2 regions of the Rhizobium sp. LjRoot258 genome follow, and region 2 is predicted to be linked to the other one. Evidence: riboswitches for the same ligand, from Rfam matches in the RefSeq annotation. Region 2 holds a riboswitch; the other holds the start of a gene.
What was found. A riboswitch is a leader RNA that binds a small molecule or an ion and turns the genes downstream of it on or off. The one in region 2 is predicted to bind FMN.
Positions count from the first base shown of each region.

Region 1: linked by a shared signal. The riboswitch ahead of ribB (3,4-dihydroxy-2-butanone-4-phosphate synthase) and the one ahead of ACSQ9D_RS05535 (DMT family transporter) in region 2 are both predicted to bind FMN.

Region 1 is NZ_CAXUST020000003.1:858,964-866,271, forward strand. It holds gene ACSQ9D_RS32565 (flagellar hook protein FlgE) at 1-674, shown strand, start outside; partial or broken gene ACSQ9D_RS32570 (helix-turn-helix domain-containing protein) at 784-1,268, opposite strand; gene ACSQ9D_RS32575 (hypothetical protein) at 1,607-1,774, shown strand; gene ribB (3,4-dihydroxy-2-butanone-4-phosphate synthase) at 1,991-2,620, opposite strand; FMN riboswitch at 2,734-2,881, opposite strand; gene ACSQ9D_RS32585 (glucose 1-dehydrogenase) at 2,989-3,771, opposite strand; gene tpiA (triose-phosphate isomerase) at 3,840-4,577, opposite strand; gene ACSQ9D_RS32595 (SDR family oxidoreductase) at 4,582-5,370, opposite strand; gene ACSQ9D_RS32600 (sugar ABC transporter ATP-binding protein) at 5,392-6,870, opposite strand; gene ACSQ9D_RS32605 (sugar ABC transporter substrate-binding protein) at 6,898-7,308, opposite strand, start outside.
Region 2 is NZ_CAXUST020000001.1:1,111,383-1,118,690, reverse strand. It holds gene ACSQ9D_RS05555 (class I SAM-dependent methyltransferase) at 1-33, shown strand, start outside; gene ACSQ9D_RS05550 ((R)-mandelonitrile lyase) at 36-437, opposite strand; gene ACSQ9D_RS05545 (aldo/keto reductase) at 751-1,737, shown strand; gene ACSQ9D_RS05540 (esterase-like activity of phytase family protein) at 1,804-4,014, opposite strand; gene ACSQ9D_RS05535 (DMT family transporter) at 4,086-4,985, opposite strand; FMN riboswitch at 5,067-5,217, opposite strand; gene hupB (DNA-binding protein HupB) at 5,344-5,619, opposite strand; gene lon (endopeptidase La) at 5,827-7,308, opposite strand, start outside.

The DNA of each region.
Region 1 (7,308 bases), on a different contig from region 2:
CGGTGCAGTACGACTATTACTTCACCAAGACTGGCGAAACGACAGACGCCAGTGGTGCCATCACCGGCACCACCTGGGAAGTCGCCGCCTACCGCAATGCTGATGCCAGCACTGGCAGCACGACGTCCTTCCCCTACTCCTCCAGTGCGGTAAGCGTGGCCAGCCTCAGTTTCGATGCGAACGGCCAACTGACCTCTGCAACCAACACCGACATCGTCGATCCCGTTACCGCTAAGACGATCACGATGGACTATTCGGGTTTCACTCAGCTCTCATCGGACTTCGCCGCAACAGGTTCGGCCGACGGTCAGGCGGCAAGCACGGTCAGCTCCGTCGGTATCGGCACGGATGGCGTCGTTACGGTCTCCTATTCGAACGGCACGACAAAGCCGCTCTATCAGATACCGCTCGCAACTGTTGCCAGCCCTGACAATCTCACATTGTTGAGCGGCAACGTATACAGCGCAAACGGTGCCTCTGGCGTGACGGTCACCGGCTTTCCGCAATCGAATGGCCTTGGCTCTATCCAATCGGGTGCGCTGGAAAGTTCGAACGTCGATCTCGCCGGCGAACTGACCGAAATGATCGAAGCCCAGCGTTCCTACACGGCCAATTCCAAGGTGTTCCAAACGGGCTCCGACATCATGGACGTGCTCGTCAACCTGAAGAGATAAGGATAACCCGTAATGTGACGGGCTGGACATCACCGGGATACGGCCGAGACTGAGAGCCCTTTCGCAATGTGCTGTAGGCGAAGTTGGAGTAGCGCGATGATCCATCGGATCAAACCGCCGGCGTCTTCGTCTCCTGATGCAGATGGCGCCGGCGCCACGCGGCAGGTGCCTCGCCGTGCGCTTGCGGAAGAAGCGGGAGAAATAGGCCGGGTCCTCGAAGCCGGTCTCTCGGCCTATGTCTTCCACTGAGCGGACGGTAAAGAGGAGCAGGCGCCTCGCCTCCAGGAGGCGCCGCTCCAGAAAAAGCTCCTTGACCGAGAGGCCGAAAACCTCGCGGGCGGCCTTGTCGAGCAGGTGCGGTGTCGTTGCGAGCGCCTCGACATATCGGCCGACGGTCCAGTCCTCCTTGAAGTGAATGTCGATCGCGCGACGAAGCGCAAGCCCGAGGGCAACCGTCGGCGAGGTCGAAGGCAGCGCGACGACGCCCCCGAGGCGATCCATCAGCGACAGTACCACGCCGATCAGCCCGGACAGCACCTTCTCGCCCTCCGCGCAGTGCTCGCGATATTCCTCGAGGATCATGTCGAGGAGCGTTTGAAAGCCAGCCGAATGAACAGGACTGAGGGCGCATCGACGCTCTTGCCGAAAGGGAAGGTTGGATCAACGGTATACTCGGCCCCATCGACGCTTCTCGCGGAGGTTCTGAAGGCGCTCACAATGCAAGCGGCCGCCTATCGGCGACCGACGCTGACGATGAGAGAATTGATCGAAAGACTTGCATAGACGTCACCACGGTTCGCCGAACAGGCGCTCAAGGCTCTAGATCGCCGTTGATTATAGTCGTGATGTGGCCTGTTCAGCGTGCTTGGCATTCTGGTCGGCTTGTTTTTCATGAACAGGATCGATCGGCGCGTCATGTTGTTGGGGGGGTTGTGCTGACCACCACATTCCATCTCCTGATCGGCCTCACAGCGCTCCTCATGCCGGGTATAACCCTTAAGCCATATGCCATCCTGCTTTTCGTAGTCGGCTTCGTCTTTTCGATGCAGGGCACGATCGGCCTGCTCGTATGGTGGCCGCTCGCGGAGATGTCCCGCTGAAGATTCGCAGCTTTGCCAAAGGAGTGTGCGTCTTCATGCTATGGATTGCAAATGCCGTTGTCGCATTTGCATTTCCTCCGACCGTGCAGATGCTCGGAAGACAATTTCCTGCGCGTTCTCAGTGGATCCGAGAATGGCTCGAAATGCTGACCCATCAGTACGGGCGCCGATTCAAGAGGGAGATCGCATCCCAACCGAACGCGATCTCTACGAAGTTCAAGCCGCTCTCTCGGATAAGGTCATCGCGGTCCTATAGGCTATCAAGTCTTCGATCGTAACTAGATGAAGGCGATGGCGCTCAGCAAACGCCTCAAGTTCCGGTAATCGCGACATCGTGCCGTCGTCGTTGGCCACTTCGCAGATCACCCCTGAGGGTGACAAGCCCGCGAGCCTTGCAAGATCCACCGCCGCCTCTGTGTGGCCGGGACGAGACAGCACCCCATTGGAATGAGCGCGAAGCGGAAAAATATGACCCGGGCGCGCAAAATCCTCGGGGCGTGTACCGTCCTTGACGAGTGCTCGAACGGTGGCAGCTCGGTCGGCGGCAGATATCCCGGTCGTCGTTTCCGGAATGTAGTCCACGGAAACGGTGAAGGCGGTCTTGAGCACTTCGGTATTGCGCGGCACCATCAGAGGAATATCGAGCTCGTCGAGCCTCTCGCCTTCCATCGCGACACAGATGAGGCCACGCGCGTGGTTCATCATGAACGCGATCGCCTGCGGAGTAATTGCCTCTGACGCAATCACGAGATCACCTTCGTTTTCCCGGTCACGGTCATCGACAACGACGACAATTTCGCCGCGCGCAATCGCGGCCACCGCATCGTCAATTTTGGAAATCGTCACTTTCTTGCCTTTCAAGGGTTAGCCGTTGTGAGCGGCGTGCATGGCCTGTCAAAGCCACCATTTTCCCTTGGGCGAACAAGCGTCCGGTTCCGCTCATAGAGCGGAGTCGTCTGCATTGCTCTCTTCCATCCGGACTGTAACCGTCGGCTCCGGCATCTCACCGGATCTGCTGACCCTCCGTTTATCCAACGAAGGCGCTCGCGGGCTCCGAGTTGCCTCGATACCGCCGGTGGGGAGTTGCACCCCGCCCTGAGAACACCAATAACATAGGGGATCGATGCGTTGTTTTGCAAGAGGCTTCCAGCCGCCGAGCGATCGAGAATCTGATTCTTCCTGGTGAACGCACCGTTCCCCATTGTTGAATAAAGCTACGACATGATCAGGCCGCCATCGACATTGATCGTCTGGCCGGTGATGTAGGCAGCATCGTCGCTGGCGAGGAAGGTGACGAGACCGGCGACGTCCTCGCCCGATCCTGCCCGCTTCATCGGAATGCCTTCGACCCATTCCTTCATGAGTTCCCCAGGGCCATAGTTGCCGAGGAGCTTTCCCCAGGCCTGATCGTTGTAGGCCCACATGTCCGTCTCGATGATGCCAGGGCAGAAGGCGTTGACGGTGATATTTTCGGTCGCGACCTCCTTGGCAAGGCTCTGGGTGATCCCGACGACCCCCATCTTCGATGCGGCGTAGTGTGGCGTATAGATGAAGCCGTCGCGCGCTTGGCCGGAGGCGGTGTTGATGATGCGGCCGCCGCGTCGATGCTTACGCATGCGCAGAATTGCTTCTTGTGCGCACAAGAAGACGCCCTTCGTGTTGACCGCCATGACTTTGTCCCACTCGCCTTCCGTCATGTCTTCGATGCGGGCGATGGTGATGACGCCGGCGTTTTGGATGGACACGTCGACAGTGCCGAAAGCCTTCTCCGCCGCGTCATAGAGTGCCTTTACGCTAGTTTTGCTAGTGACGTCTCCGACGAATGAGACAGCATTGCCGCCATCCGCCTTGATCTGCTCGGCGACTGCATGGACCGACTCTTCATTGGCGGAGACCACTAGATTGGCCCCTTCCCTGGCGAAGCGCTTGGCGATCCCAGCACCGATGCCGCGGCTGCCTCCGGTGATGACGACGGTCTTGTTTTCGAAGCGTTTCATACTCTCTTCCTTTCGCGGTGGCTGACGATATCGGGCGCAAAGCAGCCCCAAGTGCGTCACGCCGACTTTCAAACGGCTGCCGATATGATCCCAGCGAACTCGGTCGCCTTCAGCGATGCGCCCCCGACCAAGGCTCCATCCACGTTTGCCGCCCCGAAGATGTCGGCGGCATTCGAGGCCTTCACAGAGCCACCGTAAACAATCCTTACGTTGCGCCCATCTTCGCCCAGCCGTTCTTCGAGCATCTGCCTTATCGAAGAATGGATCTCCTCGATCTGCTCTATGGTCGGAACCAGACCGGTTCCAATCGCCCAGACAGGTTCGTATGCAACGACCATGTTCGAACTGGAGGCACCCGCTGGAACTGAAGCGCGTAGCTGTCCGCCAACGACTTCGATCGCCTTTCCGTCACCGCGTTCACGACGGGTCTCACCGACACAGATGATTGCGGTCAGTCCGGCCGTGTGAGCTGCAGTGACCTTGGTCGCGACTATGGCATCGGTCTCGTGGTGGAATATGCGACGTTCGGAATGACCTAGAATTACGAAGCGTGCGCCCGCATCGACGAGCATCTCCGCCGACACCTCTCCAGTGTAGGCGCCCGAAATCTGCGGGTGGCAGTCCTGGGCGCCAATAGCGACGGTCGAATCCTTTGCTCGTTCGGCGGCCTTTTCTATCAGCGTGAAGGGCGGGCAGACGACGATATCGCACGCCGCCTCGCCCGTGAGCCCCTTCAGCGCCTCGATCTCAGCCAGGGAGGAAGCGAGACCGTACATTTTCCAGTTGCCAGCAACCAACTTTCTCATCACATCACCAGCAGCAAAAGCCGCCGTCGACAAGCAGGTCAACGCCCGTCACAAAGCTTGCCGCATTCGACAGCAGGAACACCGCCGGACCGACCATTTCGTCGACGGTTGCCATGCGCTGCATTGGCGTCTGCTCTTCGAAGAGTTTGGTCTGATGGATCATCTCCGGACGCGTGTTCATCGGCGTCGCAGTGTATCCGGGCGAGATTGTGTTGACGCGGATGCCGCGGTCGACCCATTCCATCGCCACGGATTTCGACATATGAATCACGCCGGCCTTGGAAGCGTTGTAATGCGCCTGGCTCAGTCCCCGATTGACGATCACGCCGGACATGGAGGCGATGTTGACGATGGACCCGCCTCCGTTCTTCAACATGGCGCGAGCCTCGGCCTGGCAAGAAAGGAAGACCCCTTTCAGGTTGATGTCCATCAACGTCTGGTATTGTTCCTCCTCCATCTCCTCGGCGGGGTTCGCATTGGCGATACCTGCGGCGTTGACTGCAAGTGTCAGTGCACCGAGTTCCGCCTCAATGCGGGCCACCGCATCTCCAAGGGAAGACTTGCTCGTGACGTCGGCTGCGATCTGGATAGAACGACGGCCAGCAGCCTGAATGTGCTCAGCGGTATTGGCCAGCCCGTCGTCGGTTCGACGGTCGAGCAGCGCGACGTCGGCGCCGCACTGTGCGAGGCCGATGGCAATGCGCTGCCCAATCCCGCTGCCGGCGCCGGTCACGATTGCGACCTGGCCGCTGAGATCGAAAAGCTTCGGGGCGTTCAGAGTGATGTCGGACACCGCTCTTCCTTTCTCTGTCTGTTAGATTGTAGCTAGCTCCATGACCGAGACGTCATTTGCCTCGTCACGATTGAGAATGCCTGCCTGCTTGCCCTGGGCAAGCACGAGAATACGATTGGACACGCCGAGAACCTCCTCGAGGTCCGAGCTCACGACGATGACCGCGACGCCCCGTTTCGCAAGATTGACGATGATGTCGTAGATGCCCGCTCGGGCGCCGACGTCGATGCCTCTCGTGGGTTCGTCGAGCACAACGACCTTGGGATCGCGCATAAGCCATTTCGCGATCACGACCTTCTGCTGGTTGCCGCCGGACAGGTCCGAGGCATACTGCTCGGCGCGACCCTTTACGCCGAACTTGGCGACCGCCTTTTCCGCGAACGAACGCTTGACGCGCGGCGTGATCCAACGCCCGCCCAGCTTGTCGAGGTTGGCGTAGATGATGTTCTCGCCGATCCGGTGGCCGACTACCAGGCCCTGGTCCTTTCGGTCTTCCGGAACCATTACGATCCCTTTGGCGATCGCGTCCGCAGGATCGCGCAGCCTAAGTTCTTCGCCTTCCAGCCTGATCGAGCCTGCGCTGATCGGATCCGCCCCCGAAATGGCGCGGACAAGTTCCGTGCGGCCGGCGCCGACCAGTCCGGCGATTCCAAGGATTTCTCCTCCCTTGACGTCGAAGGTAACGTCGCGGAACGAATTGTCAGGAGAACTCAGCCCGGACACCTGAAGTACTGGCCGATCGGTCGGAACCGGCAGCGTTGGGAACAAGCGGTCAAGCGAGCGTCCGACCATGCTCTCGACGATGGTTCGCACGGGTGTCGCGCTGTCGGCGAATTCCTGCACGCGCTCCCCGTCGCGAAGTACGACGATCCGGTCGGTGATCTTTTTGATCTCCTCCATGCGGTGGGAGATATAGATGATGCCAACGCCCTCCGACCGAAGCTTCCTAACCTGTTCGAAGAGAGCTTCCGTCTCCGCGCCGCCAAGTGCCGCCGTCGGCTCGTCGAGGATCAGGAGTTTCGCATTGAGAGCCAACGCCTTCGCGATCTCGATGAGCTGTTGATTTGCGGTCGAAAGCCCTGCGACTTTCCGCGTTGCCGGTATGTGAAGGTTCAGGCGAGCGAGCTGTTCCTGGGCGCGACGAACCATCTGGGCACGGTCGACGACGCCGTTCTTCATGGGCCAACGTCCTATGAAGACGTTCTCCGCGATGGAGAGCTGCGGCAGAAGCTGCAGCTCCTGATGGATCAGGACGACGCCCTTGTCGATCGCCTCTCTTGGGGTGGCGGGGGCATAGGGCTGCCCCAGCCATGTCATCGACCCTTCGGATGGCGTGCGTGACCCGGCGATGATGCCGGAAAGCGTTGACTTGCCTGCTCCGTTCTCACCGAGAAGTGCAACCACTTCGCCCGGATAGACGTCCAAGCTGACATTCTTCAGAACCTGGAGCGGTCCATACCACTTCGATATGCCCTTCAGGGAAAGAACCGGATCAGTCACGGCAACCTCCTCGAGACCTTGACTATATTACGGGTGGCTGGCGATGAAGCCTGCGACGTTTTCCTTTGTCGTCAGCGTGGCGTCCATAAGCTGTACCGGAGGCACCTTGTCTCCGGCGACGAGCTTGGCGGCGTTTGCCACCGCATCGCGGCCCATCTTCTGCGTCTGCTGTGTCGCAGTCACGTCGAAGACGCCCTTGCCCAGAGCTTCGAGTGCTGCAGTGTCGCCGTCGAAGCCGCCAACCACGATCTTCTGGGAAGGATTGGCGACCTTGATGGCCTGCGCGGCGCCAAGTGCGAGCGCGTCGGCCTGCGCGAACACGATCGAGACGTCCGGATTTGCCTGGAGCATGTTCTGCATGATCTGGAAGCCCTCGTCCTGGCTCCAGATGTTCGAGTACTGTTCGGCAACAACCTTTACATCAGGATTTGCCTTGAG
Region 2 (7,308 bases):
GCGCATTTTTCCTACTGTCTGAAGCGTCTCTGACCTCAGGCCTTTCCGGCGTATTGCTCGTCGGTAACGTGTTCCATCCAGCCGGCGGCGCTGCCGTCAAGCGCTTCATGGATCGCGATGTGCGTCATCGCGGTATCGGGTGCGGCGCCATGCCAGTGTTTTTCGCCCGGCGCGAACCAGACCGTGTCGCCGGCGCGAATTTCACGAAGGGGCCCGCCCTCGCTCTGCGCCAGACCTTTTCCGGCGGTGACAATGAGGGTCTGTCCCAGCGGATGCGTGTGCCAAGCGGTTCGGGAACCTGGCTCAAAGGTAACGCTCACCACCCGCACCCGGGCCGGGCTCGGCGCATCCATCAATGGATCCTGGCGGACGGATCCCGTGAAATACTCTGCCGGCGCCTTCATCGAGGGTCGTGATCCGCGGGGTTTGATCTCCATCAGATTATCCTTTCGAACTTGACCTGCCCATCGGAGCCGACCGTAAGCCAAGCGTCCTCATCATCCAAGCGATGTATGGCTCGATCGCACAGCCTGTCCGGTTGAGCAGCAGGCCTTCGGTCGCCGGCCAGTGACGACGACGCGTCCGACGACAGCGGTATCCTGGCAAATCGGTCGCCGAGCGCGCCGTTTGCGTCGCTCTTCGGCAGAGATGGCGACGCTCGGCAGACGCCGCCCTATCTCCGTTGCAAGCGCTTGCTCCTTGCCTGGGCGACTGCTAGTGCCGAGGCATTTCATCACGCGGAGGATTTCCATGAAACAGCATTCTTTCGGTCACCTGCCCCACACCGTCACGAACATCGGTTTCGGCGCATGGCAGATCGGCGGCGCCTGGGGCGATGTCAGCGAAGCCGACGGTCGCGATGCGCTGAACGCGGCGCTCGACGCCGGCATGACCCTCATCGATACCGCCGACGTTTACGGCGATGGTCGGTCGGAAAAGATCATTGCCGACGTTCTCGACAGCCGCGGCGGCGAACGGCCGATGGTTGCGACCAAGGCAGGTCGGCGGCTCAATCCGCATGTTGCCGACGGCTACACCAAGGCCAATCTCGAAGGCTTCATCGATCGCAGCCTGACGAATCTGCGCGTCGACAGCCTCGACCTCGTGCAATTGCATTGCCCGCCGACCGAAGTGCTTTATCGCCCGGAGGTCTTCGACGGCCTGAATGAGTTGCAGAAGGCCGGCAAGATCAGGGGCTACGGCGTCAGCGTCGAAAAGGTCGAGGAAGCGCTGAAGGCCATCGAGTATCCTGGCGTCGTCAGCATCCAGATCATCTACAACCTCTTCCGCCAGCGGCCCGATCACCTGTTCTTCCAGGAGGCGCGACGGAAGAACATCGCGGTCATCGCCCGCGTGCCGCTCGCAAGCGGGTTGTTGTCCGGGAAGATCACTCGCGAGACGAAGTTTGCGAGCGACGATCACCGCAATTTCAATCGCCACGGCGAGGCCTTCGATGTCGGCGAGACATTTGCCGGCGTCCCCTTCGAGGTCGGCCTACAGGCGGTGGCGGAAGTGCGCAAGCTCGTGCCGGCCGGCGCAACAATGGCGGCCTTCGCGCTGCGCTGGATCCTGATGAGCGATGCGGTAACCGTCGTCATCCCCGGCGCACGCAACGCCGAACAGGCACGCGCAAACGCAAAAGCTGCAGGCCTCGCACCACTATCGCATGACGTGATGGACGCAACACGCGAGATCTACGAGCGGCTGGTCGCTCCCTATGTCCACCAGCGCTGGTAGGGCGCGACCACAAGAAAAAATGGCCGGGCGTAGACCCGGCCATTCTGTTTCCTTGATAGATCAATCTCAGTTCGTGCCGACGAGATTGACCGGGAAGAACAGCATTTCACCCGAGGAATCGTCGACGCCGTCATTGTCCGTGACGGCGTAGGCCTTGCCGGAGGCATCGAAAGCGAAGCCTTCGAGCTTGTCGAGAACATAGCCGTTGGTGGCGGCCTTTAACTCCGGAAGGAAGTCGTGAGCTTCAGTCTTCTTGACCACCGGCAACTCGCCGCCCAACTTGGCGGGCTTCAGATCTGATATCGCCACCTTGTAGAGCTTCTTCAGCTTTGCCGCGTCACCGACGAGATTGTCGCGTTCGATGATGTAGACGCTGTCGCCGTGAGCGGAGATTTCGGAAAGACCGACCCAGCCCCCTTCGGACTTGTCGAGCGGGTAGCGGACGCCACCCCACTCCTTGCTCTTCGGATTGTAGGAAACGAGTTTGACAAAGCCCTTCTGGTCATCCTTCCACTCACGTTGGACGGCCATCCAGAGCGTCGCGTCGTCGCCGGACCCGACGATCGTCACGCCTTCAAAGCCGTAGCGGATTTCGTTAGCCGCCAGCTCCTTCGGAAGTGCGATTTCTTCCTTGATCTCACCCTTCGGGTTGACGTGATATAGAGCGTGCGGCACCAGCTTCTCACTGTTGCCTTCCGACGCCAGCCAGACCCAACCCTTTTCATCGACAGCCACGCCCTCGATGTCGAGCTTCTGTGCCGGCTGGCCGTCGCGCTTTACGGTCAGCGCCTCGGTGATCACGGCCGGCTTCTTGGTTGCGTCAATCGTGTAGATCGTCGGCTGCATGCCGAGCACGCTGTCGCTGACGGCAAACAGCTGGCCCGGCTTGTCCGGAACGGCAGCAAGGCCGGAGAGCGCCGCGAAGCCAACCGGGTTGCCGTCCTTTTCGGCGGCAACAATCTTCGGATAGGCGATCTCACCCTCGGCAAGTTCATAGATCATCACATGCGACCGCGGGCCACCATCCTTGCCGAGATCGACTTCGTTGGCAGTCGCGAGGAGATTGTGGGACGGTACGGCGACTGCGCCCTCCGGCGAGACGCCAGATGGAAGGATCTGAACGAGTTGAGGCTCGGCACCGGTATCCTTGTAGACGCCGACGACCGAGGCGCGCTCTGCCAGCAGGAAGATATACTTCTGGCCACCGAACGTCGCCACCTCCAGGCCTTCCGGCTCAACGCCCTTGGCGGATGAACGCTTGTCCGGATAGTGACCGATATTGGCAACGGCGCGTTCGAAGGAGGCACCGGACTCATAGAGTACCTTGCCGGTCTTGTCGAAAATCGTGAAACCGCGCGAACCGCCTTGATAGTCGCCTTCGTTGGCGACGACCAGACGATCATTGTCGAGCCACTTCACAGCGTCCGGCTCGCGTGCGATGTTCTTGAGTTCACCGGTAAACGTCAGCGCGCCATCGCGCCTGGTGTCGATGCCTTCAAGATCGACGCTGCCCGCGGAGAAGTGCGTCTTCACAGACGCAGTCGCCGCGTCAATGATGACGATTTCGTTGTTTTCCTGAAGGGTTAGGGCGATCTCGTTCTGATCGTTGAAGGAGACGAATTCCGGTTCCGGATCGGCGGCCGCGACGCCGGCAAGTCCGGTCAGCGCGACGTGCTTGATCGAGCCGCAATCAACCGTGCCATCCTTGACCTGGAATACGACCAGGTCGCCTGCTGGCATCTGCGGAAGCTTGCCGTCGTTCGCCTCTTCGTCACGCTCGTTCTCGATCGCGATCGTGCCGAGGGTCTTGTCCTTGTTGAGCGCGATGGAATCCGGCTGACCGCCAAGATCACAGGTGCTCTCGATCTTCTCGGTGGCAACGTCGACGATCGCCAGGCGCCCCGAGGGCTTTGCCTTGCTCTCCGACGTATTGACGGCAACCAGCGCCTTGCCCGCGGCCGATGTCACGGATGTCGGCTCGCCGTCCATCATGAGCGCGCCACCGGCCTTTGGTGCCTTGGCGTCTGAGATATCGACAAAGCCGATCGCACCGAGCGGGCTATCGCTATAGATCAGCGTCATGCCGTCGTCGGTGGCCGTAATGATTTCCGCCGAAGTGGCCGAAAGCCTGTCTTTTCCCTCCGGCAGGTTGGATGCCACCGGGAAGGTTGCTATGCGGTTGAAAACGGGCTCTGCGGCTGCCGGTAAGGCCGCCGTCGTCAGAAGCGCGGCAACAACCGCTGTCTTGCGCGAAAATATTGGCATGAAATCCCCCATGAACTCAAACACAGGGTTTTTGCGGGACGGGCATGACAGCGCAATGACACCGGCAGTGTATTCCGGCTGCGTTAGCCGGCCCCCCGCTCCTTCTTCATTTCGTTCCGCATGATGAAGAGCGATGCCCCGAGGATCAGCAGCGCACCCAACCAGAGATAACCGGTCGGGGCATAGCCGAAGACCAACCAGCCGGCGAAAACATTCAGGGGAAGCTTCAGATCGTCAAAAGGCTGGACGTAGGCGGCATCGGCTGTGCTGTAGGCGAGCGTCAGGAAATATTGGGCAATGACGGTCAGCAGACCTGCCACGACAAAAAGGAGAAGCGTCAGGCCGGAGGGAATGCTGAAGCCGGCGGCCACCGCCAAGCCGCCGTTGATCGGAGTGAGGAGTGCCAGCAGCCAGACGGTGATGGTTTCCGGCCGTTCCACTCCGGTGAGACTCTTGGTGATCAGCGACGAGGCGCCCCAGAGCAGGGCTGAGAGGATCGGCAAAAACGCCGCCCAACTGAAGCTATCGGACCATGGCTGCAGGATGATCATCGCTCCGACGAAGCCGGTACCGGTCGCTGCCCACCTCGCGGAACCGATGTATTCACCAAGGAAGATACGCGCACCCATGATGATGAAGAACGGCGAGGTCATCACCAGCGCAATCGCCTGCCAGATCGGTACGGACGCGAGTCCCGCGACCCAGGTCGTCACGCCGAATGCAGCGAAGGCGACGCGCACGACATGGCGCCAGGGATAGCGCGTTCGCATCGCCCCGAAGCCGACGCGCCGGAGAAAGGGCAACGAGAAGACCAGCGCAATGGCATATTGCCAGAAGGCTGCCGAGGCCGAGGGAAAGGCGAGCTTCATCGTCAGCCACTGTGTGATGACATTGAGGATCGAGAAGGCGATGCCCGCGGCGACCATCCAGGCAGCACCGACCATCGCACGCGAGGCAGAAGATATTTGGGAAGTCTGATTCATGTCTTTCATCCGAAACCAACACAAATCAGGACGCATGAGCGCGATGTCGCGGCAAGGACAGATTTCGCCCTCGCCCGCTCGGCTCATTCTCTTTCATCCGGACTGTAACCGTCGGCTCCGGAGTTGCACCGGATCTGCTGACCCTTTCGGCAGATCGGCCGAAAGACGCTCGCGGGCTTGAGCCGAAGCCCTTACCGCCGGTGGGGACTTTCACCCCGCCCTGAGAACAACCATTTCATAGGACGGACCTCGTGTGCCGACAAGTCCACGAAATGCATAAAAAAAGGGTTCGGCCGTGGCCGAACCCTTCGAAACTTACACCGCCGGTCTCGTTGTCCGGCTGCCAAGCAAATTCATATCAGCCGTTTACGGCGTCCTTCAGGCCCTTGCCGGGCGTGAACTTCGGCACGTTGCGAGCCGGAATATCGACTTCAGCGCCGGTGGACGGGTTGCGGCCCTTCGTGGCAGCGCGATGGGAAACGGTGAAGCTACCGAAACCAGCGAGACGAACGTCGCCCTTGCCCTTCAGTTCAGCCTGGACGACTTCGAAAACAGCATCAACTGCGGAAGCAGCGTCGGTCTTCGAGAGTCCTGCCTTTTCGGCAACTGCGGACACGAGTTCATTCTTGTTCATGTTTCCACCCCTTTCTAAATGGTTCGAAACGACTCAAATCTATAAGCTAGGCGCAGAACGGAGTTCATCAGGCCCGCCGCACCCCAAAGACCCTGCAAATCAAGGAAATGCAAGCGTCTGCGTGTCGATTTCACAAAAAAAGGCTGGCGAAAACGCCAGCCTTTTCAGGGTTTTTAAGCAATTGGGCGCGAATGTGGCAAACATGGCTCAGTGAGCTATGGTTGCACCCGTTTCGTCGAGCCCTTCGACCGTTGCAATGACCGGCGTTTCCACCGTGCCATCCCACTCGATCGCCTCGGGTCTGCGGACCAGCGCATGCTTGATCACCTCGCCCATGCGGGACACCGGGATGATCTCCATGTTGTTCTTCACGTTGTCCGGAATCTCCGCCAGATCCTTGGCATTTTCTTCCGGGATCAGCACCTTCTTGATGCCGCCGCGAAGCGCTGCAAGCAGCTTTTCCTTCAGACCGCCGATCGGCAGCACGCGGCCGCGCAGCGTGATTTCACCGGTCATCGCGACGTTCCTGTCGACCGGGATACCGGTCATGATCGAGACGATCGCGGTTGCCATGGCGACACCGGCCGACGGACCATCCTTGGGCGTCGCGCCTTCCGGCACGTGCACGTGGATGTCGCTCTTGTCGAAGAGCGGTGGCTGGATACCGAAATCGACTGCGCGCGAGCGCACATAGGATGCCGCTGCGGAAATCGATTCCTTCATGACTTCCTTCAGGTTGCCGGTAACGGTCATGCGACCCTTGCCTGGCATCATCACGCCTTCGATCGTCAGCAGTTCGCCACCGACTTCCGTCCAGGCAAGACCGGTTACAACGCCGACCTGATCTTCGCGTTCGGCTTCGCCATGGCGGAAGCGCGGAACGCCCAGATAGTCGTCAATGTTCTCTGCGGTCACATGAACGGACTTCGTCTTGCCCTTGATGATCTCGGTGACCGCCTTGCGGGCGAGCTTCATCAATTCGCGTTCGAAGTTACGAACACCGGCTTCGCGGGTATACTGCTGGCTGATCGCCATCAGTGCATCGTCGCTGACCGAGAATTCGTTCGGCTGCAGCGCGTGTTCCTTGATGGCCTTCGGCAGCAGGTGCCGCTTGGCGATCTCGCGCTTTTCGTCCTCGGTATAGCCGGCGATACGGATGACTTCCATGCGGTCCATCAAAGGTGCAGGAATGTTCAGCGTGTTCGCCGTCGTGATGAACATCACGTCCGACAAGTCGTATTCGACTTCCAGGTAGTGATCCATGAAGGTCGAGTTCTGAGCCGGATCCAGCACTTCGAGCAGAGCCGACGACGGGTCGCCACGGAAATCCTGGCCCATCTTGTCGATTTCATCGAGCAGGAAGAGCGGATTGGACTTCTTTGCCTTCTTCATCGACTGGATGACCTTGCCGGGCATCGAACCGATGTAGGTGCGGCGGTGACCGCGGATTTCGGCTTCGTCACGAACGCCGCCAAGCGCCATGCGGACATACTCACGGCCGGTCGCCTTGGCGATCGACTGGGCGAGCGAGGTCTTGCCGACGCCCGGAGGGCCGACGAGGCACAGGATCGGACCCTTAATCTTGGTCGCGCGAGCCTGAACAGCCAGGTACTCGACGATGCGCTCCTTGACCTTGTCGAGACCGAAGTGATCGGCTTCGAGGATCTTCTCGGCGTTGTTGAGGTCTGA